4 regions of the Shewanella sp. 10N.286.52.A9 genome follow, and region 1 is predicted to be linked to each of the others. Evidence: predicted binding sites of a transcription regulator. Region 1 holds the regulator's gene; each other region holds the start of a gene.
The links. The regulator sigma-54, encoded in region 1, starts transcription at its own class of promoters, with help from an activator protein. The targets are predictions, from matches to a motif close to GTTGGCACGNNNNTNGNNT.

Region 2: a site for sigma-54 is predicted at 943-961, ahead of AB4128_RS10945 (CmpA/NrtA family ABC transporter substrate-binding protein). Genes of this name have one in related genera too.
Region 3: a site for sigma-54 is predicted at 1,063-1,081, ahead of AB4128_RS07355 (YggN family protein). Genes of this name have one in related genera too.
Region 4: a site for sigma-54 is predicted at 808-826, ahead of flgB (flagellar basal body rod protein FlgB). Genes of this name have one in related genera too.

The regions. Positions count from the first base shown of each region.
Region 1 is NZ_JBFRJQ010000006.1:176,325-178,533, reverse strand. Features, by position in the region: gene lptB (LPS export ABC transporter ATP-binding protein) at 1-90, shown strand, start outside; gene AB4128_RS05880 (RNA polymerase factor sigma-54) at 295-1,779, shown strand; gene hpf (ribosome hibernation promoting factor) at 1,804-2,091, shown strand; gene ptsN (PTS IIA-like nitrogen regulatory protein PtsN) at 2,094-2,209, shown strand, end outside.
Region 2 is NZ_JBFRJQ010000012.1:3,933-6,141, forward strand. Features, by position in the region: gene AB4128_RS10940 (sodium ion-translocating decarboxylase subunit beta) at 1-465, shown strand, start outside; gene AB4128_RS10945 (CmpA/NrtA family ABC transporter substrate-binding protein) at 1,153-2,209, shown strand, end outside.
Region 3 is NZ_JBFRJQ010000007.1:286,438-288,646, forward strand. Features, by position in the region: gene AB4128_RS07355 (YggN family protein) at 105-935, opposite strand; gene glsB (glutaminase B) at 1,419-2,209, opposite strand, start outside.
Region 4 is NZ_JBFRJQ010000012.1:146,315-148,523, forward strand. Features, by position in the region: gene AB4128_RS11520 (protein-glutamate O-methyltransferase CheR) at 1-710, shown strand, start outside; gene flgB (flagellar basal body rod protein FlgB) at 860-1,258, shown strand; gene flgC (flagellar basal body rod protein FlgC) at 1,261-1,677, shown strand; gene flgD (flagellar hook assembly protein FlgD) at 1,702-2,209, shown strand, end outside.

The sequences.
Region 1 (2,209 bases):
GGAGATTTAATTGCTGAAGGTACGCCTGCTGAGATCTTAGACAATCAGCAAGTCAGGTCAGTATACTTAGGTGAGCAATTCAAGCTATAGTTAGCATTCTTTAGTGTACAAGCATGGCATTTTCGCGGCCAACCAGTCCCACTTTTTAGCGTTATACACTAGACTCAAAACTTAACGCTAATTTTTGGCAAAGTAGAACCCAAGTTCGGTTAAAGTCTAGCTAACACTTACAAAGGTGCTAGACCCATAACATTGTAGTCGCGATGATGAAATTCAATTAGGGATAAGCGGTAAATGAAAGCCTCACTCCAACTTAAAATGGGTCAACACCTGACAATGACCCCGCAGTTGCAACAAGCCATTCGCTTATTGCAACTTTCCTCTTTGGAGCTACAGCAAGAAATTCAGCAAGCACTTGACTCAAATCCTCTTCTTGAGCTTGAGGATGAGTTTGCCAAAGCAAAAGAACCAGTCAAAGACAATGCTCAGCAAACTGACACCGATTTTAGCGATAACAGCCAAGTCAGCGTAGAAAAAGACACCTCATCAGTCGATACAACAGAGTCACTTACGAAAGAGTCCATGCCTGAAGACTTACCAATGGATACCACTTGGGATGAAGTCTACACCGCCTCTCCTAACTCAGGTTCTGGCGCTGTAAGCCGTGATGACGATATGCCATTTCAAGGTGAAACGACTGAAGGTTTATACGAACATTTAGAATGGCAAAAAAACTTAACCCCATTTTCTGAAAATGACCTCGCCATTGCGACAGCCATCATCGACGCAATTGATGATAGAGGTTACTTAACCCAATCAACAGAAGATATTCTCGATGCACTCGGTCTTGAGGATATTGAACTTGATGAGGTTGAAGCCGTTTTAAAGCGTGTACAACATTTTGATCCAGTGGGCGTCGCTGCAAGAAATTTAAGCGAATGTTTGATGATTCAATTGGGACAATACCCAAGCGAAATCCCTTGCATAGAAAATGTAAAATTACTGATATCTGAACACCTAGATTTAATAGCAGGCCGTGATTTCAGATTACTAATGCGTAAAACCAAGCTTAAAGAAGATGATTTACGCGAAGCGATTCAATTTATCCAAACACTGAACCCTCGCCCAGGGTTACAAATTACTCCAATCAAAGATGAGTACGTCATCCCAGATGTCACAGTGTTTAAAAAGAATGGCCGTTGGGTCGTAGAATTAAACCCAGATAATATGCCTAAAATAGGCGTAAATCAGCAATATGCCGCCATGGCAAAAGGCTCAGCCAATCAAGCTGACAGCCAATTCATTCGCGGTCACTTACAAGAAGCCAAATGGTTTATTAAAAGTATTGAAAGCCGCAATGAAACCCTGTTAAAAGTGGCAAATTGTATTGTTCAATTCCAGCAAGGTTTCTTTGAGTTCGGCGAAGAAGCCATGAAGCCTATGGTATTAAATGATATTGCCGAAGCGGTAGAGATGCATGAATCGACCATCTCACGGGTTACAACTCAAAAATATATGCACACCCCTCGCGGCCTTTTTGAACTAAAATACTTCTTCTCTAGCCACGTAAGTACCGATGATGGCGGAGAGTGTTCTTCTACAGCAATCAGAGCCTTTATCAAAAAGCTGGTCGCTGCAGAAAACCAGAAAAAGCCACTTAGCGATAGTAAAATGGCGACGCTACTGGCTGAACAAGGGATCAATGTTGCTCGGCGTACGATCGCCAAATATCGTGAAGCAATGCTCATCCCTCCCTCAAACCAACGCAAAAGCTTATAAGCCTTTGTTATTGGAGGATGATCTATGCAAATTAACCTGACTGGACACCATATCGAAATTACTCAATCTTTACGTGAGTATGTGCAAACTAAGTTTTCAAAGCTTGAACGTCACTTCGAACAGATCAATAATGTTCACGTTGTGCTCAATGTACAAAAGTTACAACAGATTGCCGAAGCTAAATTGCACCTCAAAGGAGGTGAAGTTTTTGCCGTATCTCAAAACGCAGATATGTATGTCGCAATTGACGCCCTGATAGACAAATTAGACCGTCAGGTAATTAAACACAAAGAGAAGTTAATTAAACACTAACGATGGAACTTCGCACCATCCTGCAGCCGGCGTGCACTACCTGTGCCACTCCGGGCAGTAAGAAAAAGGTACTGGAACTTATCAGCAATTTAATGGCTGACCAGTACCCTACTCTATC
Region 2 (2,209 bases), on a different contig from region 1:
TTATTCTTACCAGCAGCAACGCCTTTAGTAGGGATGTTCTGTCTAGGTAACTTAATGCGTGAATGTGGCGTGGTAGATAGATTATCAAGCACTGCTCAAAACGAATTAATTAACATTGTCACTATTTTCCTTGGTTTAGCTGTAGGCTCTAAATTGCAGGCTGAAGAGTTTCTACGTATCGAAACCTTAGGTATTTTAGTCTTAGGAGCTGTCGCATTTAGTATCGGTACAGCTGCTGGTGTGTTGATGGCTAAACTGATGTCTAAAGTCTCAGGTGGGAAGATTAACCCATTGATTGGTGCAGCTGGTGTATCTGCTGTACCTATGGCCGCACGTGTTGTGAATAAGGTAGGTTTAGAGTCAAACCAACAAAACTTCTTATTGATGCATGCTATGGGACCAAACGTTGCTGGTGTACTGGGTAGCGCTGTTGCTGCTGGTGTATTGTTGGCTGTTCTGGGTTAATACCTTGCGTTAACTCTGTTTGTTGTAAATTATATTAAAGCCACTGCTAAGCAGTGGTTTTTTTTGCTAACACATTGGTCATACTGAGCCTGAGTTCATCGCTAGCTCATCGGTTTAAACAGAAGATAGTGCCATCTATTACGCGTCTGTATCAGAGTTTTAGTTTTCTCACTCTCTCGCTCACTCTCTCACTCTCTCACTCTCTCGCTCTATCACTATCTTCACTTAGCATTTAACTCATAAGCCTTTCTTTATTTTCTTTCTTACTCGATTAGCAAGGCTTAAGGGACGTCGATTTATCAGCCTAATCCAATATTAAGGCTTGCATTGCTCCATTGTTGTTCAATCCAAAAAACGACTCGTATTTTATACCCATTTAGGTGCGATTTTATTTATCTTGCACTAAATTAGCACTACCCTTTATAGGTATGTTGGAGGAATGTTTTGAAATTTCTATTTAAAACAGTATCTTAGTAAGTTGGCACGTTAGCTGAATAGTAATGGTCACATATTGGCTGATTATAATTGTATTTTATTTATCCGTTTTTGATTGTTTTTGCTCTTAAACGTGAGAATTAATCATTTTTTAGTCGTAAATTAATTTAAGCAAAGGCGCTTAATTATTCCTTAGGGGGTAGTTAGCGCCTTTTTTGTTTTACCTATTTAACACTTAACAAGGATTTAAAGATGAATTGGAAAAAAGCACTTAAACAGACATTACTGGTGATGTCTTTTTCTGCCGTATTGCCAGCCATGGCTGAGGTCGGGTTTCCAGAAAAGGAAGAACTGACTTTTGGTTTTATTAAATTAACTGATATGGCGCCTATCGCTATCGCTTATGAGAATGGTTACTTTGAAGAAGAAGGCCTATACGTCACGATTGAAGCCCAAGCTAACTGGAAGGTGTTATTAGACGGTGTTATTGATGGTCGCTTAGATGGCGCACATATGCTGGCAGGGCAGCCAATAGCTGCCACTATTGGTTATGGTACTAAAGCGCATATTATTACGCCTTTTTCGATGGATTTAAACGGTAATGCCATTACGGTATCCAATGATATTTGGAAAAAAATGAAACCTAACATCGCTAAAAATAGCGATGGCAAACCTGTTCATCCAATTAAAGCTGATGCGCTGAAACCTGTTGTCGAGGAATACACTGAAGCTGGTAAACCGTTCAAAATGGGCATGGTATTTCCTGTATCAACCCATAACTACGAACTACGTTATTGGTTAGCTGCTGGCGGTATTCACCCAGGATACTATGCGCCTCATAAAGGTGACACTTCGGGCCAATTAGATGCGCAAGCATTTCTTTCTGTAACCCCTCCGCCACAAATGCCATCAACGCTTGAAGCTGGCACTATTTATGGATACTGCGTGGGCGAACCATGGAATCAGCAAGCCGTATTTAAAGGCATTGGAGTGCCGGTTGTCACCGACTATGAAATTTGGAAAGACAACCCAGAGAAGGTTTTTGGGATCACGGCTGAATTTGCTGAAAAATACCCTAACACGACGATTCGTTTAACTCGTGCCCTGATTAAGGCGGCTAAGTGGTTAGATGATAATAACAATGCCAATCGTCCAGCAGCTGTAAAAATCTTATCGCAATCTAATTATGTTGGTGCTGATTACGATGTCATTGCTAATAGTATGACCGGAACATTTGAATATGAAAAAGGCGATAAACGAGCGGTTCCAGACTTCAATGTGTTCTTCCGTTATAACGCAACTTACCCAT
Region 3 (2,209 bases), on a different contig from region 1:
TGCTATAAATTGAACAATCAAGATAATGAATAATTACCGCTAAAGAATAGGTAATTGTTATTACCTTAAGCTTCACTCAAGCTTAAAGAGTCACTCAAGGTAAATTACTCATATAACTCGTGATCTAATGTTGCTAATTGGTAATCAGACAACTGAGGGATAGACTGGCGCATCTCACCTTCTATAATCATAAGTTCTTCAAAGTCTTCACAAATCTTTTCAGCTTTCGCTTCGATAGCCTCTGATTGCTCAGCAACTTGTAACTCAATATCCTCGCCCATTTTTTCCATTTTCTTTCCGAACGAGTCCATTTTCTCTTCGAAACTACCGCCTTCTGAAGACATCATTTCAGCACCAAGGGCCATCATAAAGCTGCCCATAGAATTTTCTATCATCGCTTCCATTTCTTTCTCGAAGTCTTCATTAAATGCTTGCTCAATTGATGATTCAGTCGCTCCTAGATAGAATTTATCACCTTGCTGATAAGCAGCTTCATCCAAGCGGCTTTGAATGCTTGCTAACATTTCATCAAGCTTAGCCCCTGTCGCATCACCAAAAATTGGCGTAAGCGCTAAACTCACAGCATCGGTGGCAAGTACGACGACTTCATTAACGAGATCGATAATTTCTGGAACTTGCTTAGATAAGCCTTCAGAATAATCTGACACTAAGTTTTGTTGCTGAGCGTTAAGTTTAATTTTATTACCTTCAACAAATAATTCGCCCATTTCGACACGATATAACTCTTGGCCTTTTTCACTAACGAGTAGTTTTTGCGGTTCTACCGTCACATCATAATTTAAGGTTACATTGCATTGCTGATCTTCAATTGACAGTTTAGCCATTGCAGGGTTGAAGGCGCCAGCTGTAAAAATTAATCCTGATAATGCAATGCCTTTAAGTAACCCTGTGTTGGTATAATTTAACGTTTTCATTAGCCATTTCCTTGCTGTTAAACAAATACAATCTTTCACGACTAGACTGCATTTTTAATAATAAGTGAACCCAAACTCTATTAAGTGACTTAGCGCCAGTTAAAGAACGCTTTACTTAATCCATATAAAGCATACAGCGTGCCAAAATATATAAATCATTATATTTCAAGTGGTTAATAAAATGTTATAGCAATGAATTAGGGGGGATTGCTAAAAAAGTTTACTCAATTTGCGTGAAATTAACCATAAAGTGGTTTATTTCACACATTAATAATATAAGTTCATCAGCGCTTTTCTGCGCCGATAGCAGAATATAGATAGCCTAATTAGAGCAGGTTATAATTCAGCCTTCTTGGGGCTGAAGATTTTGAAACCTAAAGTTTTGAAACCTAAAGTTTTGAGACTGAAAGTATTGAGACTGAAAGTATTGAAGAGGAAATACTTGAAATACGACGTATTGAAGTAAAAAGCATTAAGCCGCTTTTAAAATATCGAGCGGCCTAGAGATTGCGAAAGGTGTTCTAGCATGTGTGTGCCAGCGAGTGAGTTGCCATTTTGATCAAGTTCAGGTGACCAAACACAAATGGACATGTCTCCAGGAATTACAGCAATGATGCCACCGCCTACGCCACTTTTACCCGGCATACCAACTCGATAGGCAAACTCCCCTGCACCATCATATAAACCTGATGTTGCAAGCAAAGCATTCAGCTGACGAGTTTGTACAGGTGTAATCAACTGATGACCTTGTAAGGTTTTCCCTCGATTAGCTAAATAGAACATCGCTTTTGATAAATCCGCGCAGTTCATTTTTAATGAACAGTAATGAAAGTAACTTTTTAATACCGTATCAACATTACCTTCGAAATTTCCAAAAGACTTCATTAAGTAAGCAATAGAGGCATTTCTAGCGCTGAATTTGAACTCAGAGTTAGCCACATTCTTGTCAAAACAAATATGTGAGTTACCACTAAGCTTTCGTACTTCTTCCAACATACGATGCTTAGGGGCGCTTTGTCTTGCTTGAATCAAATCGGCAATCACTAAAGCACCGGCATTAATAAAGGGATTTCGCGGGATCCCGCGTTCTAATTCAACTTGTACAAGCGAATTAAAGGACTGCCCCGAAGGTTCTTTACCTACTCGACACCAAATTTCATCTTCAGAATACAAACTCAACGCCAGAGTTAAACTAAATACTTTGGAGATACTTTGAATTGAAAATGGCTCTAGATAGTCGCCTGCGCCCACAGTTTGACCATCAGCTGTGGTGA
Region 4 (2,209 bases), on a different contig from region 1:
TGGGTAAATATGATTTGCCGTCATTATCAGAAGTGGTTAAAAGGTCGATGAAGCCAACGGAAAGGCATTTAAGGGCGGAAGTCATTGATGCAATGACAACGAATGAGACCTTGTGGTTTAGGGACAAATATCCGTTCGAGTTGCTCAATAATGCGTTATTACCTGAATACAGTCGCTTAGGAAGACCGTTAAAAATTTGGTCAGCTGCTTGTTCTTCAGGGCAAGAGCCTTATTCGCTTGCGATGACGATTTTGGAATACCAGCAACGTAAACCAGGCGCATTACCTGGTAATGCAACCATTCAAGCGACAGATTTATCTCCGTCAATGCTTGAGCGTTGTAAAAATGCTGAATACGATAGTTTAGCCCTAGCTAGAGGGTTATCACCTGAGCGTAAGCGCCAATTTTTTGATCCTTTGCCTTCCGGTAACATGAAAGTAAAAGATAATGTAAAGCGTTTGGTAAACTTTAGGGCACACAATCTTCTTGAAAGTTATAGCCTTTTAGGAAAGTTTGATATTATTTTTTGCCGTAATGTTCTGATTTATTTTGCCCCAGAGGCAAAAGCAAAAATATTGCGGCAATTTGCTGCCGCTTTAAACCCTAACGGTATTTTGTTTTTAGGGGCGTCAGAGTCTATCTCGGGATTAACGGACGAGTTCAATATGGTTAGGTGCAACCCTGGTATATATTACCAGAAGAAGAGTTAACTATAATTTATTGTAATAGTTGAATATTTTTATTTATTAATGCCAGCATTCGTTGGCATTTTCATTTTTATCATTTCATTTCTAATAATCTAATTTTTTTGGCATAAGCTTTGCTTTAATTCTGTCAGTTAGCTGGTGGAGGCAATTTTATGGCGATTAATTTTGAAAATGGTTTAGGTATACATCAATACTCTTTGGGCATACGTGCACAACGGGCTGAAGTGCTATCCAGCAACATCGCCAATGCTAATACGCCAGGTTATAAAGCTCGAGATGTCGACTTTGCCGCAGCAATGAACAGCGCACGCGCTAAGCAAAGTGGATTACAGATGAGTCAAACAACTGACAAACATTTCGACTTGAAAGCGTTAAGCCAGGAAAACGTAAAGTTTAGAGTGCCTAATCAACCAGATACAGGTGATGGTAACACCGTTGATTCTCAACAAGAACAAGCGGCCTTTATGCAGAACTCCTTGGAATATCAAATGTCACTGGGTTTTCTTGAAAGCAAGTTCTCAGGCATGCGTAAAGCTATTAGAGGTGATTAATCATGAGTCTATTTAATATTTTTAATGTGTCGGGTTCTGGTATGTCAGCACAATCAGTGCGACTTAATACTACCGCCAGTAACATTGCCAATGCTGATTCAGTTTCCAGTAGTGTTGATCAGACTTATAAGGCTCGCCATCCAATTTTTGAAGCCGAAATGGCCAAAGCAAGCCATGAGCAAAATAGTTCTCACAGTGTCAGTGTTAAGGGCATTGTTGAAAGTGATAAACCGTTATTAAAGGAGTTTTCTCCTGATCATCCTATGGCTGATGGTGACGGCTTTATTTACAAACCGAATGTCAATGTGATGGAAGAGATGGCGGATATGATTTCAGCCTCTCGTTCTTATCAAATGAATGTCCAAGTGGCTGATGCGGCAAAATCTATGCTGCAGCAAACACTTCGTATGGGTAAGTAATATGAATTTTGTGGGGGGTAAAAGATGAGCCTCATTAATCCTTACAGCAGTCAGTCTTTACCACAGACTCAATCTGCTAGTAGTACTGGTATTGCATCCAATACACAAGAAACAGCCAGTACAGGGAATGCATTTTTAGACAGTGTGGCCTTACAAGGAGAGCCAGAAACACCTGAACCTAATAGCCAGGAACTGACTCAATCAGATTTCTTTGCTTTATTGAGTCAACAGTTATCAATGCAAGATCCGTTTAAGCCTGTTGAAAACGATCAAATGATTTCGCAAATGGCATCATTCTCAACCGTTGACGGTATTGCCAAGTTGAATGAAGAAATTCTTAACTTAAATAACTTAACGAGTTCGAGTCAGGCGCTGCAGGCTTCAAGTTTAGTAGGCCGTAAAGTGTTAATTCCGTCTGATACGGGGCACATATCGTCAGATAGTCCAGAAGTCAATGGCGTGATAAGTACACCAACTTCTATCGATACGATAACAGTCAGTATTGAAGACGAAAGTGGCCAAGTCATTAAAA